Regions from separate parts of the Pseudomonas sp. NPDC077186 genome, predicted to be linked through region 1. Evidence: predicted binding sites of a transcription regulator. Region 1 holds the regulator's gene; each other region holds the start of a gene.

Region 1 (2,197 bases):
GGTCAACCTCTCGCCGATGCAGCACGCCGGGCTGATCCAGGCGTTCAGCGATATCAGCGAGAACCTCGACGTGCTGGTGATTGACACCGCCGCCGGCATCGGCGATGCGGTGGTCAGCTTCGTCCGCGCCGCCCAGGAGATCCTGGTGGTGGTGTGCGACGAGCCGACCTCGATCACCGACGCCTATGCGCTGATCAAGCTGCTCAACCGCGACCACGGCATCAGTCGCTTCCGCGTCCTGGCCAACATGGCCCACAGCCCGCAGGAAGGGCGCAACCTCTTTGCTAAGCTGACCAAGGTGACTGATCGCTTCCTCGACGTCGCCCTGCAGTACGTCGGCGCCGTGCCCTACGACGAGTGCGTGCGCAAGGCCGTGCAGAAGCAGCGCGCGGTCTACGAAGCCTTCCCACGATCCAAGTGCGCCCTGGCGTTCAAGGCGATAGCCCAGAAGGTCGATACCTGGCCGCTGCCGGCCAACCCCCGCGGCCATCTGGAGTTTTTCGTCGAGCGTCTGGTGCAGCAACCGACGGCAGACAGTGCCGTATGACAGCAGCTTCTGGACTTCGTATGTACAACAAGGCGCAGGCGCAGGATTCGCAGCACCAGTTGATCGAGCGCTATGCGCCCCTGGTCAAACGTATCGCCTATCACCTGCTGGCCCGTTTGCCGGCCAGCGTGCAGGTCGACGACCTGATCCAGGCCGGCATGATCGGCCTGCTCGAAGCCTCTAAAAAATACGATTCCAGCAAGGGTGCCAGCTTCGAAACCTTCGCCGGCATCCGCATCCGCGGCTCCATGCTCGACGAAGTGCGCAAGGGCGACTGGGCGCCGCGTTCGGTGCACCGCAACAGCCGCATGGTCAGCGACGCGATCCGCGCGGTGGAAGCGAGAACCGGGCGCGACGCTAAAGATCAGGAGGTTGCGGCCGAACTCCAATTGAGTCTGGAGGATTACTACGGCATCCTTGGCGACACTTTGGGCAGCCGCCTGTTCAGCTTCGACGACCTGGTGCAGGACGGCGAGCATGGCGGGCTGCACGAAGACGCCGGGCACACCCACCTCGAACCTTCGCGGGACCTCGAAGACGAACGCTTCCAGGCGGCCTTGGCCGAGGCCATCGCCGGCTTGCCGGAGCGCGAACGCCTGGTGCTGGCGCTGTATTACGATGAAGAACTGAACTTGAAGGAAATCGGCGAAGTGCTGGGGGTCAGCGAGTCGCGCGTCAGCCAGTTGCACAGCCAGTGCGCCGCGCGTCTGCGTGCGCGCCTGGGCGAGTGGCGCGCCCGCTGAAGGCTGGGCCGGTTTCACGATTGAAGGGCGCGCTCCACTGAAGAGCGTGTTTGGGACTGTACGGAGGTCGACTTGGACAAGAACATGAAAATCCTCATCGTTGACGATTTCTCGACGATGCGACGGATCATCAAGAACCTCTTGCGTGATTTGGGTTTCACCAACACCGCGGAGGCCGACGATGGCACCTCGGCGCTGCCCATGCTGCAGAGCGGCAGTTTCGACTTCCTGGTGACCGACTGGAACATGCCCGGCATGACCGGTATCGACCTGCTGCGTGCGGTGCGCGCCGACGAGCGCCTCAAGCACCTGCCGGTGCTGATGGTCACCGCCGAGGCCAAGCGCGATCAGATCATCGAGGCGGCCCAGGCCGGCGTGAACGGCTATGTGGTCAAACCCTTCACCGCCCAGGTGCTGAAGGAAAAGATCGAGAAGATCTTCGAGCGGGTCAACGGCTGATGTCGGCCGCGAGGGTGCTATGGAACACGATGACTCCACGCTGGGCGACCTCGAGTCGACCCTGAAAAGCAACGCCCGCGAATTGGTCGACAGCCTGGAAAGAGGCAACTTCGGCGCCGCGGTGCAACTGATCAACGAGCTCAACAAGGTCCGCGACCGCGGCCTGTACCACGAGGTCGGCAAGCTGACCCGCGAGCTGCACAACGCCATCGTCAACTTCCAACTCGATCCGCGCATGCCGCATGCCCAGGAGCTGTCGCAGATCGCCGATGCCACCGAACGCCTGAATTACGTGGTCACCATGACCGAGAAGGCGGCCAATCGCACCATGGACCTGGTCGAGCAGAGCGCGCCGCTGGTCAACGACTTGAGCGACGAAGCGCAGAGCCTGAGCGCCGAATGGGGCCGCTTCATGCGCCGCGAGATGGGCGCCGAGGGCTTTCGCGAG
Region 2 (2,197 bases), on a different contig from region 1:
CGCGCGAGCAGGCGTCGCGCGCCGTCTGGCCGGGCAGGACGAACTTGGCCAGGGCGATCAGCAGCAGCGGGCCGATCAGGGTCAGGGTGTTGGCGAGCAGCAGCAGGAGGTTGGCGAGGCCGGTCAGCAGCGGGCGCATATCGACTCCATGATGGGCGGTGGCCGGCCATGATAAGCAAGGCGCGGCGCGGCCTCCAAGGGCGGCGGCGGGCCGCTTGGTAACACCTTGTCACGCCGCCCGGGGAACGGGGCGGCGCCGCGGGCGGTCGGAAATCCGGTCTATCCCCATACAGGAGTATCGACCTTGAACCATGCCCCGATCCTGCTGGCCGCGCTGCTCAGCCTGCCGGCCATGGCCAGTCAACAGCCAACGCTGTACGGTCGCTACGAGCTGATCGAACTGCCCGAGCTGGGCCAGACCCTCAAGGCCAAGCTGGACACCGGCGCCATGACCGCCTCGCTGTCGGCCAAGGACATCCAGCGCTTCCAGCGCGACGGCGAGGACTGGGTGCGCTTTCGCCTGGCGGTGGACGGCGCCGAGGAGCGTGTCCATGAGCACCCGCTGGTGCGCATCGCCGAGATCAAGGCGCGCAGCGAGGAGCTGGCCGGCCAGCCGCTGAAGACGGCGGCGGCCTCGCAGCGCCCGGTGATCGAGCTGCCGGTGTGCCTGGGCGAGGAGCAGCGCACCATCGAGGTCAACCTCACCGACCGCAGCACCTTCAACTACCCCCTGCTGATCGGCGCCAGCGCCCTGCGCGATTTCGGCGCGGCGGTGAACCCCGCCGAACGCTACACCCGCGAGCGTCCCCAATGCTGAGTTAATTGTCGCATTTCGGAAAAGGCTGATGCCCATTGGCCATTACACTCGTCGAGAGCGCCCAGTAACGACTTCCTTGCCCCAAGGGGCGTCGAGCCTAATGCCACTCAGTTGAGCGTCGATGCAGCGAACGTGTAGGAGCGGCGCCCCGCCGCGAACCTCGGCGGAGCGGACTCGAAAAGCTTCGCCCCGGGGCGGGGCTCCTACGAACGGCTGCTTTGGCAGCCTCATCTGATCGGAATTAGCGTCGGGCCTGCTTTTTGCTATGTGCAATTCTTTGCCAGGCCTGTAGGCCCTTTAGGTCGTTGAGGTGTCGCGATGACTGGAGTACTCAAACCGGGTGTGCGGCTGCTGGAGCGGTTCAGCTTTGCGCGCAAGTTTCAGCTGGTGTTCCTGCTGTTCGCCCTGCCGCTGGGCTACGCCCTGTGGGTGATCGGCAGCGACTACCTGGGTCGCCTGCAGGCCATCGACCACGAGCTGGAAGGCGCGCAGGCGCTGCAGTCCATGGCCCTGGTGCAGCGCGAGCTGATCGCCCAGCGCAGCCTGCTGGCGCGCTGGAAGGGCACCGACAGCGCCGCCGAGGGCCTGTTGCGTCAGCGCGAGGCGCAGCTCGACGAGGCCCTGCAGCAGGCTGCCGCGCCACTGCAGAGCGCGCTGATCGGCGCCCAGGCGCGCGAGCATTTCCAGGCGCTGCAGGGCGAACGCGCTGGGCTTCAGGCGCAGGCCCTGGCCCGCGTGGCGTTACCGGATGCGCTGGAGCGTTACCAGAAGACCCTGCTGCACCTGCTCGCCCTGCGCGAGCAGGTAGCCACCGACAGCGGCCTGATCCTCGACCCGCGCCTGGCCACCTACCTGATGATGGAGCAGCTCACCTACATCCTGCCGCGCCTGCTCGAGCAGCTCGGCAGCTTCGCCGCCCAGGGCCATGGCGCGGTGGTGTCGCAGCATTTCACCCTGCAGAGCCGGGTGCTGATCCGCGACCTGCGCCGCGGCCTCGACGAGCAGCGCGCGCAGCTGATCAAGGCGCAGAGCACCCTGCAGCGCGAGGCGCCGCAGGCCATGCGCCAGCTCAGTGGTCCCTTCGAGGCGGCACTGGCTGGCTTCGACCAGTTCCTCGCGCAGATCGACCGCGACATGTTCGAGGCCAGCCCCATGGCGCTCACCCCCGAGCAGTTCGTGCAGCGCGTCGAGGCCCTGGAGGCGCAGCTGCAGGGGCTGCAGCAGGCGGTCTACGACCAGTTCGCCGCCAGCCTGGGGCAGCATCGCCAGCGTGCGCTGCTGACCATGGTCGAGGTGATCGGCGCCTTCGTCCTGCTCACCCTGCTGGCGCTGTACGTGCTGCTGTGCCTCAACGCCTCGATCCGCCGCAGCACCGCCGGC
Region 3 (2,197 bases), 350 kb from region 1:
ACAGTCGCGCCTGCTCGGCGGCCTGCGCCCGGCGCAGCAGCAGGCCGCTGGCGAGGTCGCGCGCCTGCGCGTCGATGCGCGCCTGCAGCTGCTGGCCGAGCTGAGCCAGGCGCTGGTTGCTCGCGCCGATCTGCTCGATGCTGCGCTGCGCCGCGGCGAACGCCTCGGCGAAGGCCTGCACGTTCTGCCCGATCGGCGTGTCCTGCCAGTCGAGGTCGGCCACCTGGGCCTGCAGCTTGGCGATGGCCGCCTGGGTGATCTGGGCGAACGCCGGGTCGAAGGTCGCCAGGTAGTCGCGCTGGCTGCTCAGGGCGCTGCCGATGAACGGCTGGATCAGGCCGAAGGTGATCGCCTCCAGCGCCTTGGCCTTGTCGGCCAGGGTCTTGCGCTGGCCCTCGAAGGGCGTCAGGCCGAGGGCCTGGTTGAGGCTCAGCCAACTGCGCTGCTGTGCCACTTCCTCCTGCAGCACGGCCTGGATTTGCTGCGCGTGCTGCAGGGTGGCGGCGTCGTCGAGCGCTTGCGCCTGGGTCAGCAGTTGTCCGACGAGTTCAAGCAGTGCGTCCAGGCTCGCGCCGAAGGCCTCGCGGTTGTCCGCGTCGAGCTGCTGGCGCTGGGCGTTGCCGCGCCACCACTGGTTCATCAGCGCGGTGCTGGCGCTGGCGTATGCCGCCGCGTTATCCCTGGCCTGCAGCGAGGCGTCGAGGCGCTGGCTGGCCCACAGCGAGGCGGCCGCCATCAGCGTCAGGCTGATCAGGGTGAGGGCGATAAGGACTCGGAATTTTTGTTGCCAGGACAGGAAGAACTGCACGGTTGCGCCTCGCCATCTGCGGGATTGTTATTGGAATTCGGCATGTTGTCGTACAACTTGAGGCAATTGTCTATGGCCGATTTGCCAGCCGGCGGCCGCCGCGGCGGCTAGGCCTGCACCTTGTCGGTGCGCCCGTGAAAGAAAATGTCGCAGCGCCGCAAGCCGGGTCGGGGCTTTGCTCGTTAAGCTCGCCGGGCATATGTGACCAGTCGGTCGCTGTCGTCGCGGCGGTCCGCCAGCGGCCGGCGGATGTCATTGCCGCTTCATGGACTAACGTTGAACTAACGGCGAGCGGCCGCGATTCAGACCCGCGATAGCCCCCAGTCGAACCACCAGCCCAACGGAGCACAACCATGGCGTTCTTTACGGCGGCCAGCAAAGCCGACTTCCAGCATCAACTGCAAGCGGCCCTGGCGCAGCACGTGAGCGAGCAGACGCTGCCACAAGTGGCGCTGTTCGCCGAACAATTCTTCGGCATCATCGCCCTCGAGGAGCTGACCCAGCGGCGCCTGTCCGACCTGGTCGGCTGCACCCTGTCGGCCTGGCGCATGCTGGAGCGTTTCGATCACGGCAAACCGCAGGTGCGCGCGTTCAACCCCGACTACGAGAAGCACGGCTGGCAGTCGACCCATACCGCGGTGGAGATCCTGCATGGCGACATCCCGTTCCTGGTCGACTCGGTGCGCATGGAACTCAACCGTCGCGGCTACAGCATCCACACCCTGCAGAACAGCGTGTTCAGCGTGCGCCGCGACGCCAACGGCGAGCTGCTGGAGATCCTGCCCAAGGGCAGCCAGGGCGAGGGCGTGCTGCAAGAAGCGCTGATGTTCCTGGAGATCGACCGCTGCGCCAGCGCCGGCGAACTGAAGACCCTGGAGAAGGCCATTCACGAGGTGTTCGGCGACGTGCGCATGAGCGTCGCCGACTTCCAGCCGATGAAGGCCAAGGCCCGCGAGCTGCTGGCCTGGCTCGACCGCGCCAAGCTCAAGGTGGACAAGGCCGAGCTGGACGAGATCAAGGTGTTCCTCGGCTGGCTGCTGGACAACCACTTCACCTTCCTCGGCTACGAGGAGTTCACCGTGACGCCGAGCGCCGACGGCGGCACCCTGGTCTACGACGAGAAATCCCTGCTCGGCCTGTCCAAGCGCCTGCGCAGTGGGCTCAAGGCCGAGGAGCTGCATATCGAGCCGGAAGCGGTGGCCTACCTGCGCGAGCCGCAGCTGCTGTCGTTCGCCAAGGCCGCGGTGCCCAGCCGCGTGCACCGCCCGGCCTATCCGGACCTGGTGTCGATCCGCGAGCTGGATGCCAAGGGCAACGTGGTCAAGGAATGCCGCTTCATGGGCCTGTACACCTCGGCGGTATACGCCGAGAGCGTGTGGAACATCCCCT
Region 4 (2,197 bases), on a different contig from region 1:
CGCCTCGGTGCTGTCCGGCAACCGCAACTTCGAGGGCCGCGTGCACCCGCTGGTGAAGACCAACTGGCTGGCCTCGCCGCCGCTGGTGGTGGCCTACGCCCTGGCCGGCAGCGTGCGTCTCGACCTCAGCCAGGAGCCGCTGGGCACCGGCAAAGACGGCGCGCCGGTCTACCTCAGGGACATCTGGCCGAGCCAGGCCGAGATCGCCGAGGCCATCGCCAAGGTCGACACCGCCATGTTCCGCAAGGAATACGCCGAGGTGTTCGCCGGCGACGCGCAGTGGCAGGCCATCGAGGTGCCGCAGGCCGACACCTATGTCTGGCAGGCGGACTCCACCTATATCCAGCACCCGCCGTTCTTCGAGGACATCGCCGGCGATCCGCCGCATATCGGCGATATCCATGAGGCGCGCATCCTCGCCCTGCTCGGCGACTCGGTGACCACCGACCACATCTCGCCGGCCGGCAACATCAAGGCCGACAGCCCGGCCGGGCGCTACCTGCGCGAACAAGGCGTGGCGCCCGCGGACTTCAACTCCTACGGCTCGCGCCGCGGCAACCATGAGGTGATGATGCGCGGCACCTTCGCCAATATCCGCATCAGGAACGAGATGCTCGGTGGCGAGGAAGGCGGCAACACCCTGCATATTCCCAGTGGCGACAAGCTGTCGATCTATGACGCGGCCATGCGCTACCAGGAAGCGGGCACCCCGCTGGTGGTGATCGCCGGCAAGGAATACGGCACCGGCTCGAGCCGCGACTGGGCGGCCAAGGGCACCAACCTGCTAGGGGTCAAGGCGGTGATCGCCGAAAGCTTCGAGCGCATCCACCGCTCCAACCTGGTGGGCATGGGCGTGCTGCCGCTGCAGTTCAAGCCCGGCTGCGACCGCAAGACCCTGGGCCTGACCGGCCGCGAAAAGCTCGGTATCCACGGCCTCGACGGCGTCGAACTGCACCCGCACATGCCGCTGTCGCTGGCCATCGTCCGCGAAAACGGCCAGCGCGAGGAGGTCGAACTGCTGTGCCGCATCGACACCTTGAACGAGGTGGAATACTTCAAGGCCGGCGGCATCCTGCATCATGTGCTGCGGCAGATGATCGCCAACTGAAACGAGCGGGCCAGGGACGGCCCGAGTCGCGACGAAACCGTGACGCCAGGCAAAATCCGTTTACACTGCGCGCCACGGTTTTCTCCCTCAACTTCGCCGCTTCGCGGCCGATGCAGAGGGCATTACAACGACGGATACCTGCCATGCGTAATAACCAACCGGTCACTCAGCGCGAGCGCACCTTTCCTGCGCAGCAGCGCCTGATCTCCACCACCGACCTCAAGGGCCAGATCACCTACTGCAACGACGCCTTCGTCGAGATCAGCGGTTTCTCCCGCGAGGAACTGCTGCGCGCGCCGCACAACATCGTGCGCCACCCCGACGTGCCGTCGGCGGTGTTCGAGCACATGTGGAGCACCCTGAAAAAGGGCCGGCCGTGGATGGGCATCGTCAAGAACCGCAGCAAGAACGGCGACCATTACTGGGTCAACGCCTACGTCACGCCGATGACCGAGAACAACCAGGTGGTCGGCTACGAATCGGTGCGGGTCAAACCCAGCGCCGAACAGGTGCGCCGCGCCGAAGCCCTCTACGCGCGGGTCAATGCCGGCAAGACCGCCATTCCCAAACGCGATGCCTGGCTGCCGGTGATGCAGGCCTGGCTGCCGTTCATCCTGGTCAGCCAGATCGGTTTCCTGATCGGTCACTGGCTCGGCAGCGGTTGGGGCTTCGCCCTCGCCGCCCTGCTCTCCATCCCCCTGGGCCTGGCCGGCATCGCCTGGCAGACCCGCGGCGTCAAGCGCCTGCTGCGCCTGGCCGAGCAGACCACCTCCGACCCACTGATCGCGCAGATGTACACCGACAGCCGCGGCGCCGAAGCGCGCCTGGAAATGGCCATGCTCAGCCAGGAAGCGCGCCTGAAGACCTGCCTGACGCGCCTGCAGGACACCGCCGAACAGCTCACCCAGCAGGCCCGCGAGGCCGACAAGCTGGCGCACAACAGCTCCGCCGGCCTGGAGCGCCAGCGCCAGGAAACCGAACAGGTCGCCACCGCGGTCAACGAAATGGCCGCCACCACCCTGGAGGTGGCCAGCAACGTGGCGCGCACCGCCATCGCCACCCAAGAGGCCAACCGCCTCACCGGCGAAG

Evidence for each region. Region 1 encodes FliA, which starts transcription of late flagellar genes. Its sites were predicted from a motif close to CTAAAGTTTNNNNNNNNNNNGCCGNTAA; they were not measured.
Region 2: a site for FliA is predicted at 836-863, ahead of ACIGKL_RS12220 (methyl-accepting chemotaxis protein). Genes of this name have one in related genera too.
Region 3: a site for FliA is predicted at 843-870, ahead of ACIGKL_RS03830 (methyl-accepting chemotaxis protein). Genes of this name have one in related genera too.
Region 4: a site for FliA is predicted at 1,195-1,222, ahead of ACIGKL_RS21055 (methyl-accepting chemotaxis protein). Genes of this name have one in related genera too.

The regions. Positions count from the first base shown of each region.
Region 1 covers NZ_JBITWE010000001.1:480,378-482,574, reverse strand. The annotation lists gene fleN (flagellar synthesis regulator FleN) at 1-547, shown strand, start outside; gene fliA (RNA polymerase sigma factor FliA) at 544-1,290, shown strand; gene ACIGKL_RS02220 (chemotaxis response regulator CheY) at 1,375-1,749, shown strand; gene ACIGKL_RS02215 (protein phosphatase CheZ) at 1,769-2,197, shown strand, end outside.
Region 2 covers NZ_JBITWE010000003.1:56,813-59,009, reverse strand. The annotation lists gene ACIGKL_RS12230 (acyltransferase) at 1-139, opposite strand, end outside; gene ACIGKL_RS12225 (ATP-dependent zinc protease) at 353-817, shown strand; gene ACIGKL_RS12220 (methyl-accepting chemotaxis protein) at 1,136-2,197, shown strand, end outside.
Region 3 covers NZ_JBITWE010000001.1:834,684-836,880, reverse strand. The annotation lists gene ACIGKL_RS03830 (methyl-accepting chemotaxis protein) at 1-808, opposite strand, end outside; gene ACIGKL_RS03825 (NAD-glutamate dehydrogenase) at 1,162-2,197, shown strand, end outside.
Region 4 covers NZ_JBITWE010000006.1:98,166-100,362, forward strand. The annotation lists gene acnA (aconitate hydratase AcnA) at 1-1,108, shown strand, start outside; gene ACIGKL_RS21055 (methyl-accepting chemotaxis protein) at 1,252-2,197, shown strand, end outside.